DNA from 2 places in the Paenibacillus sp. KACC 21273 genome. Region 2 is predicted to be linked to the other one. Evidence: a T-box and tRNA genes for the amino acid it is inferred to sense, from the RefSeq annotation. Region 2 holds a T-box; the other holds one or more tRNA genes.
The links. The T-box of region 2 lies ahead of tyrS (tyrosine--tRNA ligase). A T-box ahead of a tRNA ligase gene usually reads a tRNA of that ligase, here a tRNA-Tyr.
Positions count from the first base shown of each region.

Region 1: it has a tRNA-Tyr gene. The T-box ahead of tyrS (tyrosine--tRNA ligase) is inferred to sense a tRNA for this amino acid. The anticodon was not compared.

Region 1 covers NZ_CP117876.1:1,011,476-1,021,663, forward strand. The annotation lists rRNA gene PQ460_RS04635 (23S ribosomal RNA) at 1-1,573, shown strand, start outside; rRNA gene rrf (5S ribosomal RNA) at 1,638-1,754, shown strand; tRNA gene PQ460_RS04645 (tRNA-Asn) at 1,807-1,882, shown strand; tRNA gene PQ460_RS04650 (tRNA-Ser) at 1,886-1,977, shown strand; tRNA gene PQ460_RS04655 (tRNA-Glu) at 1,985-2,056, shown strand; tRNA gene PQ460_RS04660 (tRNA-Val) at 2,158-2,233, shown strand; tRNA gene PQ460_RS04665 (tRNA-Met) at 2,259-2,332, shown strand; tRNA gene PQ460_RS04670 (tRNA-Asp) at 2,340-2,415, shown strand; tRNA gene PQ460_RS04675 (tRNA-Phe) at 2,512-2,587, shown strand; tRNA gene PQ460_RS04680 (tRNA-Thr) at 2,610-2,685, shown strand; tRNA gene PQ460_RS04685 (tRNA-Tyr) at 2,705-2,789, shown strand; tRNA gene PQ460_RS04690 (tRNA-Trp) at 2,797-2,870, shown strand; tRNA gene PQ460_RS04695 (tRNA-His) at 2,902-2,974, shown strand; tRNA gene PQ460_RS04700 (tRNA-Gln) at 2,983-3,057, shown strand; tRNA gene PQ460_RS04705 (tRNA-Gly) at 3,087-3,161, shown strand; tRNA gene PQ460_RS04710 (tRNA-Cys) at 3,180-3,253, shown strand; tRNA gene PQ460_RS04715 (tRNA-Arg) at 3,272-3,348, shown strand; tRNA gene PQ460_RS04720 (tRNA-Leu) at 3,405-3,484, shown strand; gene PQ460_RS04725 (hypothetical protein) at 4,001-4,330, shown strand; gene PQ460_RS04730 (PspA/IM30 family protein) at 4,601-5,272, shown strand; gene PQ460_RS04735 (PspC domain-containing protein) at 5,274-5,774, shown strand; gene PQ460_RS04740 (PspA/IM30 family protein) at 5,776-6,513, shown strand; gene liaF (cell wall-active antibiotics response protein LiaF) at 6,686-7,354, shown strand; gene PQ460_RS04750 (sensor histidine kinase) at 7,473-8,534, shown strand; gene PQ460_RS04755 (response regulator) at 8,539-9,189, shown strand; gene zwf (glucose-6-phosphate dehydrogenase) at 9,330-10,188, shown strand, end outside.
Region 2 covers NZ_CP117876.1:1,775,079-1,785,266, forward strand. The annotation lists gene PQ460_RS08075 (type 1 glutamine amidotransferase domain-containing protein) at 1-528, opposite strand; gene ytxJ (bacillithiol system redox-active protein YtxJ) at 829-1,170, shown strand; gene ccpA (catabolite control protein A) at 1,285-2,292, shown strand; gene PQ460_RS08090 (penicillin-binding protein 1A) at 2,509-5,655, opposite strand; T-box leader at 5,829-6,090, shown strand; gene tyrS (tyrosine--tRNA ligase) at 6,184-7,437, shown strand; gene PQ460_RS08100 (methyl-accepting chemotaxis protein) at 7,664-9,721, shown strand; gene rpsD (30S ribosomal protein S4) at 9,874-10,188, opposite strand, start outside.

The DNA of each region.
Region 1 (10,188 bases), 760 kb from region 2:
AGGATTCCTGAGGAAGGCTCGTCCTCTCAGGGTAAGTCGGGACCTAAGGCGAGGCCGAAAGGCGTAGTCGACGGACAACAGGTTGAAATTCCTGTACCACCGAAAGCCGTTATGAGCAATGGGATGACGCAGGAGGATAGTGACGCGGACTGATGGATGTCCGTTCAAGCAGTGAGGCTGGTATGTAGGCAAATCCGCATACCCCAAGGCCAGGCTGTGATGAGGAGCGAAAATTATAGTAGCGAAGGTCATGATTTCACACTGCCAAGAAAAGTCTCTAGCCAGGAAGCAGGTGCCCGTACCGTAAACCGACACAGGTGGGTGAGAAGAGAATTCTAAGGCGCGCGGAAGAACTCTCGTTAAGGAACTCGGCAAAATGACCCCGTAACTTCGGGAGAAGGGGTGCCCCGGTAGTGTGAATAGCACGAGGGGGCCGCAGTGAAAAGGCCCAAGCGACTGTTTAGCAAAAACACAGGTCTGTGCGAAGCCGCAAGGCGAAGTATACGGGCTGACGCCTGCCCGGTGCTGGAAGGTTAAGGGGAGTGGTTAGCGCAAGCGAAGCTATGAACCGAAGCCCCAGTAAACGGCGGCCGTAACTATAACGGTCCTAAGGTAGCGAAATTCCTTGTCAGGTAAATTCTGACCCGCACGAATGGCGTAACGATTTGGGCGCTGTCTCAACGAGAGATCCGGTGAAATTTTAATACCTGTGAAGATGCAGGTTACCCGCGACAAGACGGAAAGACCCCATGGAGCTTTACTGCAACTTGATATTGAACTGGGGTGCGATTTGTACAGGATAGGTGGGAGCCGTAGACATCGGAGCGCAAGCTTCGTTGAGGCGCCGTTGGGATACCACCCTGATCGCATTTGAGTTCTAACCTCGTACCGTGATCCGGTACAGGGACCGTGTCAGGTGGGCAGTTTGACTGGGGCGGTCGCCTCCTAAAGTGTAACGGAGGCGCCCTAAGGTTCCCTCAGAATGGTTGGAAATCATTCGAAGAGTGTAAAGGCATAAGGGAGCTTGACTGCGAGACAGACACGTCGAGCAGGGACGAAAGTCGGGCTTAGTGATCCGGTGGTACCGCATGGAAGGGCCATCGCTCAACGGATAAAAGCTACCCTGGGGATAACAGGCTTATCTCCCCCAAGAGTCCACATCGACGGGGAGGTTTGGCACCTCGATGTCGGCTCATCGCATCCTGGGGCTGAAGTAGGTCCCAAGGGTTGGGCTGTTCGCCCATTAAAGCGGTACGCGAGCTGGGTTCAGAACGTCGTGAGACAGTTCGGTCCCTATCTGTCGTGGGCGTAGGAAATTTGAGAGGAGCTGTCCTTAGTACGAGAGGACCGGGATGGACGCACCGCTGGTGTACCAGTTGTTCCGCCAGGAGCATCGCTGGGTAGCTACGTGCGGAAGGGATAAGCGCTGAAAGCATCTAAGCGTGAAGCCCCCCTCAAGATGAGATTTCCCAGTATGTAAGACCCCTTGTAGACGACGAGGTCAATAGGTTGGGGGTGGAAGTGCCGCAAGGCATGGAGCTGACCAATACTAATCGGTCGAGGGCTTATCCAATAAAGCTAACACGCGATGTTTTTCGTTTTCGGATTCAGTTTTCAGGGAGCAACACACCTGCCCGTTTGGTAATGATGGCGGAGGGGTTCCACACGTACCCATCCCGAACACGACCGTTAAGCCCTCCAGCGCCGATGGTACTTGGACCGCAGGGTCCTGGGAGAGTAGGACGTTGCCAAGCAAAGCAAGACGATTGACCGTTTCGAGGAGAGATCCGGCGAAGCGGTGACTATTCCCTGATAGCTCAGTTGGTAGAGCACTCGACTGTTAATCGAGTTGTCACAGGTTCGAGTCCTGTTCGGGGAGCCATATGGAGAGGTGTCCGAGTTGGCCGAAGGAGCACGATTGGAAATCGTGTAGGCGTCACAAGCGTCTCGAGGGTTCGAATCCCTCTCTCTCCGCCACAAGTAAGGCCCGTTGGTCAAGTGGTTAAGACACCTCCCTTTCACGGAGGTAACAGGGGTTCGAGTCCCCTACGGGTCATATCTTTTCTTTCATTACATTGTTAAGTTTAGTAACATTGCTTATAAAAATAACTTGACAATGCTAATCAAAAAATGATATAATATGTTTTGTGTCACAATGGAGGTTTAGCTCAGCTGGGAGAGCATCTGCCTTACAAGCAGAGGGTCGGCGGTTCGATCCCGTCAACCTCCACCATAGAATACTATAGTAAGAACAATGACGCGGGGTGGAGCAGTCCGGTAGCTCGTCGGGCTCATAACCCGAAGGTCACAGGTTCAAATCCTGTCCCCGCAATTAATCTGGAACCGTGGTGTAGGGGTTAACATGCCTGCCTGTCACGCAGGAGATCGCGGGTTCAAATCCCGTCGGTTCCGCCATTAATTGCTTTATAAAAGTATCAACTCACTACATTAATAGATGGTTATCATCGTGATTGAGTAGAAGAGTCGACACACAGCAATACATTAGACTACGGCTCGGTAGCTCAGTCGGTAGAGCAGAGGACTGAAAATCCTCGTGTCGGCGGTTCGATTCCGTCCCGAGCCACCATTTAGCTTAATGTATAACACTTGCCGGTGTAGCTCAGTTGGTAGAGCAACTGACTTGTAATCAGTAGGTCGGGGGTTCAAATCCTCTCGCCGGCACCATCTTTTTTTTATTTATTGTGGAGGCTTAGCGAAGTGGCCAAACGCAGCAGACTGTAAATCTGTTCTCTCCGAGTTCGGTGGTTCGAATCCATCAGCCTCCACCAGTTTTGAAGGGGCATAGTTTAAAGGTAGAACAACGGTCTCCAAAACCGTTAGTGTGGGTTCAATTCCTGCTGCCCCTGCCAATATAACATTAATGATTTATTTTATAGCATGGCGATCGTGGCGAAGGGGTTAACGCACCGGACTGTGACTCCGGCATTCGTGGGTTCAAGTCCCATCGGTCGCCCTTTTTATTGGGGATTAGCCAAGCGGTAAGGCAACGGACTTTGACTCCGTCATGCATAGGTTCAAATCCTATATCCCCAGCCATTATTTACTTTTACTTAAATGATATGTAAGCGGACGTGGCTCAGCGGTAGAGCATCGCCTTGCCAAGGCGAGGGTCGTGGGTTCGATTCCCATCGTCCGCTCCAAATTTTACAATATAATATGGCGCCATAGCCAAGTGGTAAGGCACAGCTCTGCAAAAGCTCTATCCCCAGTTCGAATCTGGGTGGCGCCTCCAGTTATTTTTTAAATTCTTGCGCCCTTAGCTCAGCTGGATAGAGCGTTTGACTACGAATCAAAAGGCCAGGAGTTCGAATCTCTTAGGGCGCGCCATTTTAGCTCTTATGTTTTAAATGGAAGTACCAAAAAAATAGCATTATTTTTACTTAGCCGGTGTGGCGGAATTGGCAGACGCGCGCGACTCAAAATCGTGAGGGAAACCGTGGGGGTTCGAGTCCCTTCACCGGCATACACATGAAAAGCACTAGATCAAATGATCTAGTGCTTTTTTTATTTGCTTTTTTAGAATCACACAGCATACTTGTTCAGTATGTAGTATGTAGTATGTAGTATGTAGTATGTAGTATGTAGTATGTAGTATGTAGTATGTAGTATGTAGTATGTAGTATGTAGTATGTAGTATGTAGTATGTAGTATGTAGTATGTAGTATGTAGTATGTAGTATGTAGTATGTAGTATGTAGTATGTACTTAAATTGAATATATATAAGTTAATCGGATAATTCACAAGGGCTCCCCGTCTAAGGTCTAGGATAAAAAACCACCTGTAGTCCATTTTGCAGAATACAATTCTACTTTACAATGTGTATATAAGGCAAAGACAACATTTGCTACAACCAGATAGGAAAGTAAAAAGGTACTTGCTTTACAATCTTAAAGTATTGTTATCTGGCTAAAGATCAACATCTAAGAAGTGTATACCGAAAATGATGAATACCAATAACGAGGTAAAGGAGGTGGAACATTTGCGCATAAATCGTAAAAGTATAGCTGCTTTTGCATTAATTTTCATCGGTGTGTTGATGGTTTTTGGCAAATTTTTACCCGAAGTACATAGTCTACTCAGTTATCTGATAGGACTATTATTCCCAGTCGCATTACTTGTACTTGGATATTATGCTTTACAAAGCGGACATCGATTTTTAGGAATTGCATTATCCGTTATAGGTGCGTGTATCCTATTTGCTAAATTGTCTTGGATTATCGGGCCTGCTATTGGAATCGCATTAATATGGTGGGGTTATTCATTACTAAAAAATCGTCATCATCAACAAGAACAGAATAGAATGTTCTAAACAGATCATATTCTTTATGTAAATCACTTCTTATTGTTGATGTACAGGCTGTGAATGGGTAACATTCTAATAAAGCGATTTATATTGTACGATATAAAGATAATAAGATGTTATTACGAAATATTGTAAGTTATTTTTGAAAAAAGTAGTAAAATATTAGTAATAGTTGATTTCATCTGTTATTCATACTTGTTCGATATGATGCAATACGATATAGATGAATATCAAAAAAGATCACTTGTGATCAAGCAAGGGAGGGAGCAATTATTCATGAACGTTTTTAAACGTGTACGTGATATTACGGTGGCTACTTTAAATGAAAGATTAGAACAGAGTCAAGATCCTGTGAGAATGATTGATCAATTTCTTTTAGATACACGACGTGCTATTACAGAAGCTGAACAATTGCAGCATCATGTGACTCAACATACACGTCAGTTAAAACAACATGTAGATCAGGCATCTGCGATGCGTCAAAAGCGCGAAGAACAAGCGATGTTAGCTCTACAGGCTGAAGAAGAAGATTTGGCTCGTATGGCTTTGCAAGAAAAAGTGATGTATGAAGAAAAAGAAAATCAGTATTCTGAATTGTTGGATCAAAATACAGAAGCTTTGCGAGAAGTACAGGCTCAATTAAATACATTAAAATCAGAGTACCAAGCAGTCTATAGCAAACGTGAGTATTATTATGCTCGTATGGAGACTCTTCGTTTGCAACAACAGATGAATCGTCGTTTTGGTAATGCGGTACAAAGCACACCACAAGCATTTGGACGATTAGAAGATCGCATTTCTGATTGGGAGATTGAAGCCAAAGCATTACGGGATTTGCGAAATGGTGATTCTTATTCTTCTGGTTCAGGCACAACGAATGGTGTGTCGTTAGATGAGGAATTGGAACGGTTAAGACGTAAGCTTGATGCAGATCGTAAGGAGGAGTAATATGCGTCCGAAGTTATATCGTTCAAATCATGATCGGATTTTGACGGGACTTAGTGGCGGTCTAGCTGAATATTTTCAGATTAATCCTACGTTGTTGCGGGTTCTGTTAATATTAAGTATTCCTTTTACCGGAACAACGACAGTGTTGATCTATATTATTGCAGCACTGATTGTACCTAAACAACCGCCAGTATATCGTCCTTTTGAACAAAGTCCTTTTCATGAAGAATATCAAGAAGATCGTTATGGTCCGCGTCAAAGTTATGGCGGATACTGGGGTACTTCACAAAATGCGTATGAACCTAATACGTATGATGCTCCACAAAAAAGCAATTCTCGTTATTTTGGGAAAAACCGCCCTCCACAACAAGCTCCAGATCAGACATCCAAATCAAATGGTGATCTTGATTCGATGATGGAAGGTATTGAAAATAAAGCTTTACGTAAAGAAGTAGAACAATTAAGAAAAAAAGTCGCTCAATATGAGAAGGGAGATTTATAATATGGGAGTTTTTAAAAGATTGAAAGATATGACTAAGGCATCGGTGAATGATTTACTAGATAAGGTAGAAGATCCAATTGTAATGTTAAATCAATATCTGCGTGATATGGAAGCAGAAATTCATCAAGCAGAGGTTACTGTAGCTAAACAAATGGCAAATGAACGTCGTATGAAACAACGTTTTGATGAAGCTGCACGTGTAGGTATGCAACGTGAAAGCCAAGCAACCGCTGCACTTAAAAATGGTCAAGAAGAAGTGGCTCGTAAATTGCTAGAAGAAAAGTTGTATTTTGATCAAAAATTCACTGAGTATTCTGAAATGCACAGCCAAGCTAAAGAGCAAGTGACAGATATGATGAACCAATTGCATGAAATGAAAGACGAGTTCTACAAAATGCGTAACAAACGTAATGAATTGGTTTCTCGTGCTCAAATGGCAAAAGCGAAAAAACAAATGGCTCAAGTAAGTTCTGTAAATTCAATTGATAAAGGCGGCGCTTCGCTTGGATTTAACCGCATGGAAGAGAAAATCATGCAAATGGAAGCAGAAGCAGATGTAATGCGTGCTCCTTACCGTTCTGGTTATGGATCAAGCCCGTATGTGAGTGCAGAAGATGCAGAAAAACAACTTAGAGTGGATGAGCAATTGAATTTGCTGAAAAGTAAATTAGCACCTAAAACGATTGAATCTAATCCATCTGAAGGTCCATCTCTTTCTAAAGAAGATACACAATATTAATTTGTTCTTTTGAGCAGACTAAGTGCTCATAGATGTTATATAGCTATTCATAGATGTAAATCATAGTTATTAAAATGACAATATGATATGCTAGAACAGGCGAAGCCATACAGCGTATGTGTCATCATGCGGGTATGGCTTTTCTATTATTAGCAGTAAAGGAGGTGCGGTTATGGGAAGAAAAAGAAAAATATTTGCAGTGTTATTAATTGCGATTGGCTTGCAGGTGCTTTTGGGTGTATCATTTGGCTTTTTTACGGTTGCCGCACTTCTTTTGTTGCTAATTGGAATTATGCGTTTACGTAGTGGAGCGATGAGACAAGGGTATATTTTCGGCGGAATAGGATTAGGGTTATTGTTGTTAGATCATTTGATGATTGTGGTCGGGGTTACTTTGATATCGCTAGGATGGTTTTATGTACATGCTAATAAAGTCCATCGGGGACAACCATATCGTTTGAAACAAGGATTTATCACAAATATGCGTTATGATCGTGAACCGTGGATGATGCAAAGTTCTAGTTCATGGCATGCTATCGGAGATATTGATTGTGATCTGTCGCTGGCTATGCCTGATGAATCGGAGACTGTTCTTTATTTTCAAGGAATATTAGGAGATCTGGACTTTTCGATACCAGAAGATTATGGTGTAGAAATTGAAGCTTATTTATTGTTTGGTCAGATTGGCTGTGAATCGAATGGATATCCTATAGCAGAACGGCAACAAGGAGTGCAGAATCGATTGCAATGGAAATCAGCTAATTATGCTACCAGTAAACAAAAAGTGAAGTTGGTTATTTCGTATATTGCAGGAGATTTAAATATTCGATTATCCTCGTAATCTGTTTATGCAAAAGTAGACTTTTACAGCAGTAGCAGTAGGCTATTTCTATCAAGCTAATGAATGGATAAAAGGTACTAAATTTTTAAAAAGTCAGAAAAGCAGGAGGACTTGATACGTGAAAAAAAGAAAACCTGCTGACTTGATTGTCCGCAGTATGAGTGAAGGGGTTTTACTGTCCTTCTTATTACTGGTTATTATTATTTATGTACTATATACCTCTGGTCATTTGAAAATAGATTTATCCTGGCCTTCTTTATTACAGACTGGTGCAGCGTTATTGGTACCGGTTATTGTTGTAGGTGCATTATATGGTTTATATCATGCGCTTAGGCTCAAAATGCGTCTGGATAAATTACGGGATACGTTATTGATGTGGGAAAAAGGCAATTGGTCGCAAGCGGCTCCTCAATGGGGAAATGATGAATGGTCACGACTGGGTGAGCAAATTGATCGCATCGGTAAAAAGTGGGAAGATCAGATTAGTAGTCTGCAACGTTTATCTACTAACAATGCACAATTGGCAGAACAGGCTAGAATTACAGCTATTATCGAAGAACGTCAGCGTTTAGCGCGAGAATTGCATGATGCAGTCTCTCAGCAGTTGTTTGCGATTTCGATGACAGCGACAGCGATAGGACGTACTTTTGATAGTAATCCAGCCCGTGCTAAGCGTCAGGTTGAATTAATAGAAGAAATGTCATCTGTTGCACAATCGGAAATGAGAGCGCTACTATTGCATCTTCGCCCTGTATATCTAGAAGGGAAGCGTCTGTCTCAGGGGTTACGGGAATTAATTCGCGAATTGCAAGCCAAAATCCCGATGGAAATTACTTTGGATATGGATGATGATCTGCGGTTGTTAAAAGGAGTAGAAAATCATATTTTCCGTATTGTACAGGAGTCTTTATCAAATACACTACGTCATGCCAAAGCCGAGCGGATGGAGATTCGGATCGTGCAAAAGGTAGATTCTGTACGGGTAACTTTGAAAGATGATGGAATCGGATTTGAATTAAACGAAACCAAACAAGCTTCTTACGGCTTATCTACAATGAAGGAACGAACAAATGAACTCGGAGGCACTATTCAATACATAACTGCTCCTGGAAAAGGAACACGTATAGAGATTGTGATTCCGATTGTGACTTTAAATACGGAAGAAAGCAGGTGGGGATAATACAATGGAAAACGATGAGCAATTGATCAAAGTATTATTAGTCGACGATCATGAGATGGTTCGTATTGGACTTGCGGCTGTACTAGACACAGAAGATGGTATTGAAGTGGTGGGTGAAGCAAGTAACGGAGAAGAAGGTATTCGTCTTGCGCAAGAATACAAACCGGATGTCATTCTAATGGATCTTGTGATGGAAGGTATGGACGGTATCGAAACAACAAGACGTGTATTGCAGATCAATTCTGATTGTAAAGTGATTGTACTGACAAGTTATTTGGATGATGAAAAAATGTATCCTGTGATCGAAGCAGGTGCTTTTAGTTATTTGCTTAAAACATCCCGTGCTAGTGAAATAGCAGATGCTATTCGAGCTGCTGCTAGAGGACAATCAGTGCTGGAATCACAAGTGGCTTCTAAAATGATGAGTCGCTTTCGTGAGCCACTTGAACGTGCACTTCATGAAGAATTAACAGATCGTGAAATGGATGTCCTTCGCTTACTAGCACAAGGTAAATCCAATCAAGATATTGCAGATGAATTAATTATCGGTATCAAAACGGTCAAATTCCATGTAACAAATTTGCTAGCCAAGTTAGGTGTAGAAGATCGTACACAGGCTGCAATTTATGCGTATAAAAACGGATTAGCCGAGTGATACACTATTTGCGTACAGATATCAAATTTATTTGCAAAAGATATAAGTACTTCTTATAGTGGTCAGATAGCGATAGATAGGGTAATTATGGTAGAATACGTTTACCACATTACAGATTTTACATAGAAAGTTGAGGAGCTATGACTGGAAAACAAAATCTTGAGACATTGCAGACACCAAGTGCGGTATTTTTCATTTTTGGAGCAACCGGGGATTTGGCAAGACGTAAATTGTTTCCTGCTATTTATAGTTTGTATCGTGAAGGTAAACTTGCAGAGGATTTTGCAGTCATTGGTGTAGCGCGTCGACCGCGTACCAATGAAGAATTTCGGGAAGATCTCCATCAGTCTATCATAGAGTTTTGTCGCTACAAGATCGGAGCCGAAGAAGATTGGACTCGATTTGCAGAACATTTTGAATATAAATCGTTAGATATTAACAATGTCGCCGGTTTCCAAGAGTTAAGAGAACAAACAGAAGTGATTGAGAATAAGTACGGTATCCCAGGCAACCGATTCTTTTTCTTAGCACTTGCACCTGAACTATTTGGCAGTGTATCGCTTAACCTTCGTGCAGGTGGCATGATGGATGGTACAGGCTGGAATCGTCTGGTGATTGAGAAGCCTTTCGGATATGATCTGGAATCTGCACGCAAACTTAATGCAGAGATCAATGAAGTGTTTGAAGAAGATGAAATTTATCGGATTGACCACTATTTAGGTAAAGAAATGGTGCAAAATATCGAAGTGATTCGATTTGCGAATGCTTTCTTTGAACCATTGTGGAACAATCAGCATATTTCAAATATTCAGATTACGCTTAGTGAAACGGTCGGAGTCGAAGAACGTGGTGGATATTATGATCATTCCGGTGCATTGCGTGATATGGGACAGAACCATATGTTGCAAATGTTAGCGATGATCGCGATGGAACCGCCAAGTCGTCTATTACCTGAAGATATTCATGATGAAAAGGTAAAAGTGCTTCGCTCTCTTCGGG
Region 2 (10,188 bases):
TTACACTTTTTCAGCTAACGCATCACAAAAGGCTTTGCCATATGGAGGAAGATCCGGTGGACGACGAGCTGAAATAATATGTCCATCAACCACAACAGCTTCATCTTTCCAGATAGCACCTGCATTTTGCATATCATCACGAATACCTGGTGTAGAAGTAACAGTAACGCCTTCTAAAATGCCGGCTGAGATCAATACCCATCCTGCATGACAGATTTGACCGATAGGTTTGCGAGCTTCATGCATTTCTCGCACCAGTTCTAATACTTTAGGATAGCGACGTAATTTATCAGGTGCCCAACCTCCAGGAACCAAAATACCATCATAATCAGCACTATCTAATTCGTCAAAGCTATATTCTGCTTCAGCAGGTACTCCATATTTACCAATATACTTTTTACCGCGATCCGCACCAGCAAGATGAACTTCAGCACCTTCTTCACGTACTCGGTACACAGGAACCCATAGTTCCAAGTCTTCAAATTCCTCATCTACTAAAGCAATGACTTTTTTACCTGCCAATCTCATATCATCATTCCTTTCAGAGTTATATTCTATGATAGCGATCGATATGAACCGATCAATCCCATTATTGAGGTTCATTGTATCAAAATAAACGATAAGGATCAAAATCCATCATCATGAAAAAAAGACTCAGAAGAATGAAAAGAAAACATTATGAAAATTACATTCATCTAAATTCGGCTGAAAAAACGGTAACAATGACAAAAAAATGGATTTTTACACTGTTATTTGTTAAGATACTTATGATAGTTATTCATGAAAACGTTCTTACATTAATTAATAGCAAAAGGGGATGTGTGCATAATGGCAAGTGTAACTCAGATGACTACAACCGATCAGTTACAAGAAGCTTTGAATCATACAACACAAAAACCACTGCTTGTATTTAAACATAGTACTCGTTGTCCGATTAGCGCTGGCGCTTATAGTGAATTTAAATCGTATTTGGAAAGCAATCCAAGTGAAGATGTCGATTATGGATTGGTCTATGTAGTGGAAAATCGCGATGTATCGAATGCAGTAGCAGAACATTTGCAAGTCAAACATGAATCACCACAAGTGATTTTAGTTAAAAATGGTGAGCCTGTCTGGAACACTTCACACTCGAAGATTACAGTAAGTTCGCTACGTGAAGCGTTATCTTAACATCATAACAATGATTGCAAGTCATACTATTTTAGCGTATCATGAATCTAAATGAAAAACGAAGCAAATTCTTGAAAACATGAAGAAAATTTATTGGTAATGGAGAGAAGGACCGTGACAGTAACCATTTATGATGTAGCACGCGAAGCTGGAGTATCTATGGCTACAGTATCTCGTGTAGTGAATAATAATCCGAACGTAAAACCACAAACACGCAAAAAAGTTTATGAAGCAATAGAACGTCTAGGATATCGTCCTAACGCAGTCGCACGTGGATTGGCAAGTAAGAAAACGACCACTGTAGGCGTTGTTATTCCTGATATTTCAAATTCTATTTTTGCAGAAATTGCCCGCGGTATCGAAGATATTGCGAATATGTATCATTACAATATTATCCTTTGTAATGCAGATAAGAAAAAAGAAAAAGAAATTCGTGTGGTAAACACATTGTTAGAAAAGCAAGTAGATGGTCTGTTATTTATGGGCGGAACAGTAACAGAAGATCATTTACAAGCATTCCAATCTTCAGCTGTACCGATCGTATTATGTGCAACCCGTGATGAAAATGGATTAATTCCATCAGTAGATATCGATCATGAAGCAGCAGCTTTTGATGCTGTAAACACATTGATTCGTCATGGACACCGCGAGATTGCAATGATCAGTGGTACATTACAAGATCCTGCAAATGGATATTCCCGTTTTCAAGGATACAAAAAAGCTTTAGAAGCTGCCAATATTGAATACAAAGAAGACTGGGTACGTATCGGTAACTATCGTTATGAATCTGGCGTAGAAGCTATGAAATATTTTATCGGTCTCAAAAAACGTCCAACTGCTATTTTTGCAGCAACCGATGAAATGGCTATTGGTGCGATTCACAGTATTCAAGACGAAGGTTTGAAAGTACCGGACGACTTCTCTATTATTTCTGTAGATAATATTCGTCTTGCTTCTATGGTTCGTCCACAGCTTACAACAGTAGCGCAACCGATGTATGATCTGGGTGCTGTAGCTATGCGTCTATTAACGAAATTGATGAAAAAAGAAAACGTTGAAAATACACGTGTTATTTTGCCACACGAAACGATTCTACGTCTTTCTGTAAATCAATTGAACTAATAGGTTAATACCATCAATAACTATGAATATAGATAAAAAGCATCTTCTCCTGCAAAGGAAAGATGTTTTTTTTGTTGTGCTTTATAGGTATAGTAGGCGAGCGTTACGATTGAATTCAAATCAATGTTTATCACTTTTTATCTATAAACAAACAGAAAAAAACAGCGAATACCGATTGAATATAATCGGTATTCGCTGTTTAGTATATCAGTATTTTTACTTACCTTTATATTGTATTGGCGATGATGGTGGGGATGAACCACTCTCATTGACCGCTACTACATAAAACCAACCATCAATTTTGCGACTGGAATTATATTGGAACTTTGTATCTGGTGTAGATCCGGCTAGATTGTAAGGACCCCCACTGGTTTTGCTAAAGTATACTTTGTAATTACTTGCAGGCTGAGATGGAGCGCCCCACGAGATCACGACTGCACTTTTACCTGCACCTTTAGCGCTAAGTGAAGATGGAGCAGAAGGAGCTACTTTTGCTTTAGCAGGAGTAGCTTCTTCAGTAGTCGTAGCAGGGTCAGTAGCGTTGCCTTCAGTTGGTGATGTACCATCTGTTGAAGGTTCTTCAGTCGTTCCATCTGGTAATAAAGTACCTTCATCTGGCTCGTCTACAGGCACAGGAGCAGCACTGTAATCAACAGTATTACTTGGACTAGATTCATGTCCACCTACATCAACAGCAGTAACATAGAAAGAGAAATTGCCATTAGCAGAGACAAATGAATTGAATTGACTACTGCCTAATTGTGCTGATTTCTGATATTGATACGAACCATCGCCGGCTGAACGATATAGACGATAACCGACTACATCACCAGAACCACCAGAGTTAAAGGTAATACGAGCATCACTACCGCTAGTAGATAAGCGTACATTGCTAGGCGGATTAGGTGAGCCACCATCATCTTGCCTTGGATCAATACGTGTTGGAGCATCTGCGCCTGCATCTTCAGGTAGATAACGCCATAGTGCGTATTTAGGCCCTGACATATTAGCTAATGCATGTTGCAGATCTTTGATCAATTCAGAGATCGGCATTTCACGTTTAACTACAGTACGTTGATTCACCATATCATCTGGTGTGCCATCTTGTGGAATATAATTTACACCATTGTACGTAATGTATTTCGCATAAGCCACACCATCATCAAAGTCTTTAGGTACATATTTAGCATTGAAAATATCAGTGACAAGGTTACCAGATTGCCGTGTAGCAGACGTTGGTAATTTACCGCTGAATCCAGAGACCGTTTGCGTTACAATTCCGTCTGGTTTGGTAAATGCGTCTGTTTTAAACAATTCAGGATCACTATCAGTCACTTTGTTCATAATTGTTGCCCATAAAGTACGAGCACGTTTTTTTCCATCTTCGGATAAGGTGTTCACCGGTTCACGATAACCTGCCCATACCCCAAGCGTTACATCTGGCGTAAAGCCCATAAACCATACATCGGCATAGTTCTGAGTGGAACCCGTTTTACCGACGATTGGTATTTTGCCGTATTTATTAAATAACGTCTGCATCGTTCTACCTGTACCACGTGAATCTGTAATAACAGTACGAAGCATATCTGTCATTAGATAAGCTGTTTGTTTGGAAAAGACTCGTTGTGGATCAGCTTTGTGTTTGTAGACAATTTTGTTATAAGGATCAACAATTTTGTCGATCATATAAGCATCATTGAATATCCCTTGATTCGGAATAGATCCATACGCATTGGTTAATTCTTCGACAGTTACTCCATATTTAAGACCGCCGAGCACTCCGGTTTGTGCAGAGTAATCGGTATCCTGAATCGTTGTAATGCCTAATTTTTTAGCAAATGTCCATGCTTTATCAATACCTACTTTTTGATTAAATAGTTTGAGAGCAGGGACATTTAACGATTCATCAAGAGCAGTACGAGCAGTCACTAGACCTTGATAACGTCCATTTGCATTCGCAGGGATGTGATATCCTTTGCCCCCGTCTTTCAAAATAATCGGAGCATCATCTACAATACTTGCCGGTTGCACCAGCCCTGCATCGAGCGCAGGCAGATAAGCAGCGATTGGCTTCATCGTAGAACCAGGCTGACGTGTCATCTGGGTAGCATAATTCATTTGTTCTTCTTGGAAGCTACGACCTTCAATCATACCAAGAATAGCGCCAGTTTTGTGATTGATCATCATAGCGGCTGTTTGTTCTTTACCTTTAGTATTGCTATCAGGCGAGAAGTTGCTACTGTCTTCTGCTACTTCATGCATCGTGTTATAGACCGTTTTGTTAATCGTCGTATATACACGATAACCACCAGTTAACAATTTTTGACGAGCATCTTCAAACAATTGATTGCGTTCTTCTGAAGATAAAGTAGACATATCCAAATCTGGATTTTCCATTTTTACAATCGTTTGTGCGCCTTGTCGTTCAATCTCCATCATAAGATAAGGATATTGAGAATACGCTTTGGCAGTTGGTTTAGCCAGTGCACTTTTGAGATCGAAATTAATCGCTTCATTGTATTCACTCGCTGTAATCTTACCTAACTCTTTCATACGTTCAAGAACCAGTTGTTGCCTACCGACAGCACGTTTAAATCCTTTTTCATTGAATTTACCGTTGCTATCAAAAGCAGAATAAGCTGTTGGTAATTGAGGTAGCCCTGCAATATAAGCGGCTTCAGCAATATTAATTTTACTCAAATCATTTAGAGCAAAAATCCCTTTGGCTGCTGCTTTGATTCCAAAAATATTGTATCCGCTTGAACCTTTACCAAAAGGCATTTTGTTCAAGTAGGCAGTCAAAATTTCGTTTTTGGTCATAAAGCGTTCGATACGAAGAGAAAGCAACATTTCTTTAATTTTGCGATCATCTGTTTTGTCCAAGTTCAAAAATACCCGTCTCGACAATTGCTGTGTAAGCGTACTCCCTCCGGTTTGGACGGATTCATTCAGTACCCGCTGTTTGACAGCGCGCAGCGTACCATTCATATCTACACCTTTATGTTCATAAAAATGATTATCTTCTATGGAAATAATGGCGTCGATGACAGGTTGAGGAATCTGTTCATAAGTCACCAATCGACGATCTTCTTCTGTACGAAGTTGTCCAATCGGGGAACCGTCATTAAAATAAGCAAAGCCGGTCACTGCATTTTCATTGATCTTTTTGACTATTTCTTCACGCGAACGCACAGGTTCGTCTTTTACAATCGAAGAAACGTAGCCCATCAAAATACCTCCACCGAACAGGCAAATAGCAAAACCAGCAATAACTACCCATTTGAACACAGTGAGTAATTTGCGGAATCCAGAGTGCTTGCTAGCGGACTTATTTGTTGGACGCTTGTCCTTCTTTTCAGCCATGTAACTTCCCCCTTTTACCAGCCACTATTATAGCATAAAAATTACGCTATAATCAGTTTCTTCTGAACGATAAAAGTAGGATGGGCACAAAGTCGGATGTGAACAAGCATTGACTTGTTTGCAAAAGGTATGTTATAAAAGTGATACGTTGAAGCAATCTACAATTACATAACACAAAGACGAAGAAAGACACCCAGTAGAAGTGAAGATTACCGTTCTCAGAGAACCGATGGTTGGTGCAAATCGGCAAGCGGACTTCCTTTGAATTACAGGTCTGGAGTCGTTTGATATTAATGAATGTATCTATAATATCAAGCCGGGATGAAGATTCCGTTATATATAATGAAGTGAGAAGCTGACTATATCTTATGATGTTATAAGTATGAGATCAGTCTTCTAATTAGGGTGGTAACGCGAGGCCTGCTCGTCCCTTTATGGGGATGGGTAGGTCTTTTTTGGTGCTCATTTTCAAGCAGGCACTCTAACGGAAGTCATCCGTATAATGATGTGATAGGGAGCGAATAGATAATGAAATGGGAAGAACTAACACCAGCACAACAAGCAGAAGTAGAAAAACAATTAAGTGTAATCGAGCGAGGAACAGCAGAGATTATTCCTGAAGATGCACTGCGTCAAAAAGTGATCAAATCAGTAGCAACAGGTAAACCATTAACGGTCAAATTAGGTCTTGATCCATCTGCACCAGATATTCATATTGGACATACTGTTGTTTTGCAGAAGTTACGTCAATTTCAAGAATTAGGGCATCATGTTCAATTGATTATTGGTGACTTTACCGGAAGAATTGGTGATCCAACAGGTAAATCAGAGACACGTAAGCAATTAACCGAAGAACAAGTTAAGCATAATGCAGAGACGTACAAAGAGCAGATCACAAAGATTCTTGATCCTAGCAAAATGAAAGTATACTTTAACTCCGAATGGCTAAGCCCGATGAATTTTGCAGATGTAGTCAATCTAGCTGCCAAAGTTACAGTAGCACGCATGTTAGAACGGGATGATTTTACAAAGCGCTACCAGGGTGGTCAGCCTATCAGTATTCACGAATTTTTCTACCCGTTGATGCAAGGGATGGATTCTGTAGCACTTGAAAGTGATATCGAAATTGGTGGTACAGACCAGAAGTTTAACTTATTGATGGGACGTACACTGCAAAAAGAATACGGTAAAGCAACTCAAGTAGCGATCACTTTACCGATTATTGAAGGATTAGATGGCGTTCAGAAAATGAGTAAAAGTCTGGGTAACTACATCGGGATCAACGAAGAGCCGAACGAAATTTTTGGTAAATCTATGAGTGTACCTGATGAATTGATGCTCAAGTACTACGAGTTAACAACAGATATTTCAAATGAAGATCTGGCTAAGCTCAAAGCAGGACTTGCAGATGGTTCTATCCATCCACGTGATGCCAAAATGAATCTAGCTCAAAATTATGTGCGTATGTTCCATAATGAAGAAGCAGGAGTGGCTGCGAAAAATCATTTTGTGACTGTATTCCAACAGCGTGCATTACCTGATGATATTCAAGAGGTAGTCATTGATGAAAGTCTTTTGGAAAATGGACAAATCGGTCTTATTAAATTGGTAATGACCTTGGGATTTGCAACATCTACCAGTGAAGCTAGACGTAGTATTCAACAAGGTGCTCTCAAAATTAACGAGCAAAAACATGACGATGTGAATGCAAGTATCGAACTGTCTGATGGAGATATCGTACAAGTAGGTAAACGTAAATTTGCCAAAATCAAAAAAGCTTAATCCAGATTCAATCCAAATTCAATCCAAATGCATTTCAACCTTTGGTATTACTTCGGTAATGCTAAAGGTTTTTTTGTATTCATTACAGGTAACGGGATAAACAGTCACAAAATAGTCAGTTGTTTATCCAATATCTCAAAGTGAAACTATTAATTTTATGTATCAATTTGTCGATATAAGTAGAATGTGGATTTTATTATAGATAAAGAGAGGATAGGTAATTACATTGCGTAGATTCAAGTTTAAAAGTATCCAGGCTCGCACATTATTAACATTACTTCCGATTGTTATTATCGCTCTTGTAGGGATTAGTGTGTTATCGTACCAATTTGCAAAGGAGAAGCTTAATACAGAAATCAATACCAATGCTAATAACACATTAATAGGACTGAATGAGAGCTTAAACAGTCAATTAAAACAAAATTCAATGATTGTATCATCACTTGCAGCAGCTACAGGAGAATTGGGAAATAATCTAGATATTGCTGATTATTTTAAACTGACAGAACGCTGGCAAATGTTAAGTCCATTTACGTACGGGGTAGGTATTTTCTTCGCAGAAAATCAGTATGAACAAGGTGTTAAATATCGGTCTGCTTATGCAATCCGAGATGGAGACAAAATTACAACAACAACAGAATATGATGATCCCGCTTATGATTATTTAACACAACCTTATTACACTGCAACTCTTAATAACTTTGATAAAATCTATTATACAGAACCATTTACCGATTCGGTTAGTAAAATCAAAATGATTACAGCAGGCAAAACGATTCGTAATAATGATGGTCAAGTGCTCGGTGTCGCTTTGGCAGATATCAGTATGAATAATATTCGAGATTATGTAAACAATCTTAAAATAGGTACAGCCGGTCGTGCTATATTGGTCAGCGGTAAAGGCGAAGTACTAGCAAGTGGTAGACCTGAGATTGTAGCGGATATGCCTTTGAAAGATGAAAAAATAGAAGGCATGGATACAGTAGCTAACCTGATTAACAAAAATCAAACAGGTCGTACAGTAGTGAATATTCAGGGAGAATTAAATACTGTTTTCTATATGACTGTGCAAGAAACAGGTTGGAAAATTGCTGTAGTTTTACCTGACTCTGAAATTCAACAGCCTACTCAAGAATTGCTACATATTCTAATTATTGTAGGCGCAATCGGTATCATCATTATTAGTGCCGCGATTTTGTGGAATAATATAGGGATGATTCGAGAAACGCGTAAAGTAGTCGAAGTCAGCCGTAAAATGGCTGTAGGCGATTATTCTGCACGATTGTCTAATCAAAGAGCAGATGAATTTGGTCAGATGGCTAATGAGTTTAACAAAGTGCTAGAGTCTACCAGTGGCATTATGAATCATCTGAATCAACAATCGACTATGATTCAAAATGCAGCTACAGAGATCGCTCAAGATTCAACGATGGCCGCCACAGATGCAGGTCATAATGTCAAAGAGTTGCAACAAATGGAAAGTGGTGCCGAATTACAATTAAAAGCTGCTGATGAAAGTACAGTAGCGATGGAAGAAATGGCGATTGGTGTACAACGGATCGCAGAATCGGTACAAGAAGTATCAGAAGCTACAGTTATTATTGAGCAAAAAGCAGAGCAGGGTAACCAGCATCTGAACAAAGCAGTTCAGCAAATTGATAGAGCTAAAGAAGTCATGGATGAAGCAGGACGTATGGCGGCTTCACTAAATGAACGTTCTCAACAGATCAGTAGCATTATAGATATGATTCAATCGATTAACAAACAGACGACATTGCTTGCTCTGAATGCTTCTATTGAAGCAGCACGAGCAGGAGAAGCAGGTCGTGGATTCGCTGTAGTCGCGTCTGAGATCAGTAATCTAGCAAATAACGTTGGAGATTCAGCTAGATTGATTACTGAACAGATTGTGTCTATGCAAGCAGAAACGTCTGCTGTAGTAAATGGGATGAAAGATGGTTCAACACAGGTTACCGACGGTATCATCATGTTGGAAGATACGAAGCAGATGTTTGCTTCTATTAGTGGAGATATTGAAAGTGTAGCTGGTGAGATTCAAGAAGTATCATCTGCATCTGAACAAATGTCAGCTGGCGCAGAAGAAGTGACAGCATCTTTGAATAACCTGGCGGATATTGCTAAATCATCAGCAGTGCGTGCAGCAAGTGCAACAGAACGTTCTACACAACAGTCACAATCTTTACAGCAGTTACAAGCTTCCGCACAATCTTTAGATGCTGTATCAGATGCTTTGAATGAACTTATTTCTAAATTCCGTACTTGATAGCATGATCCCTTTATGATGATGCAATAGATTCAAATGGATAGGATAGACCAAAAAACCGTCTGCAATATGCTGGCGGTTTTTTGGTATTGTCTCGATAACCAAATAAAAAAAGCTGTCAGAGAATTCTCTGACAGCTTTGAATTTAAATCTTAACGGTTGTAGAACTCAACGATTTGTTTTTCGTCGATTTCTTGAGACAATTCAGAACGCTCTGGCAAACGGATATATTTACCTTCAACAGCGTTTTCGTTGTACTCGATGTAAGCAGGCAAGTGTGAACGGTTTTCGATAGCTTCTTTAACAGAAGACAAGCTACGGCTTCTTTCACGAAGACCAATAACATCACCTGGTTTTACGGAGTAAGAAGCGATATCTACTTTTTTACCGTTAACAGTGATATGACCGTGGGATACCAATTGACGTGCTCCAGCGCGGCTGTTAGCAAAACCAATACGGTAAGCCAA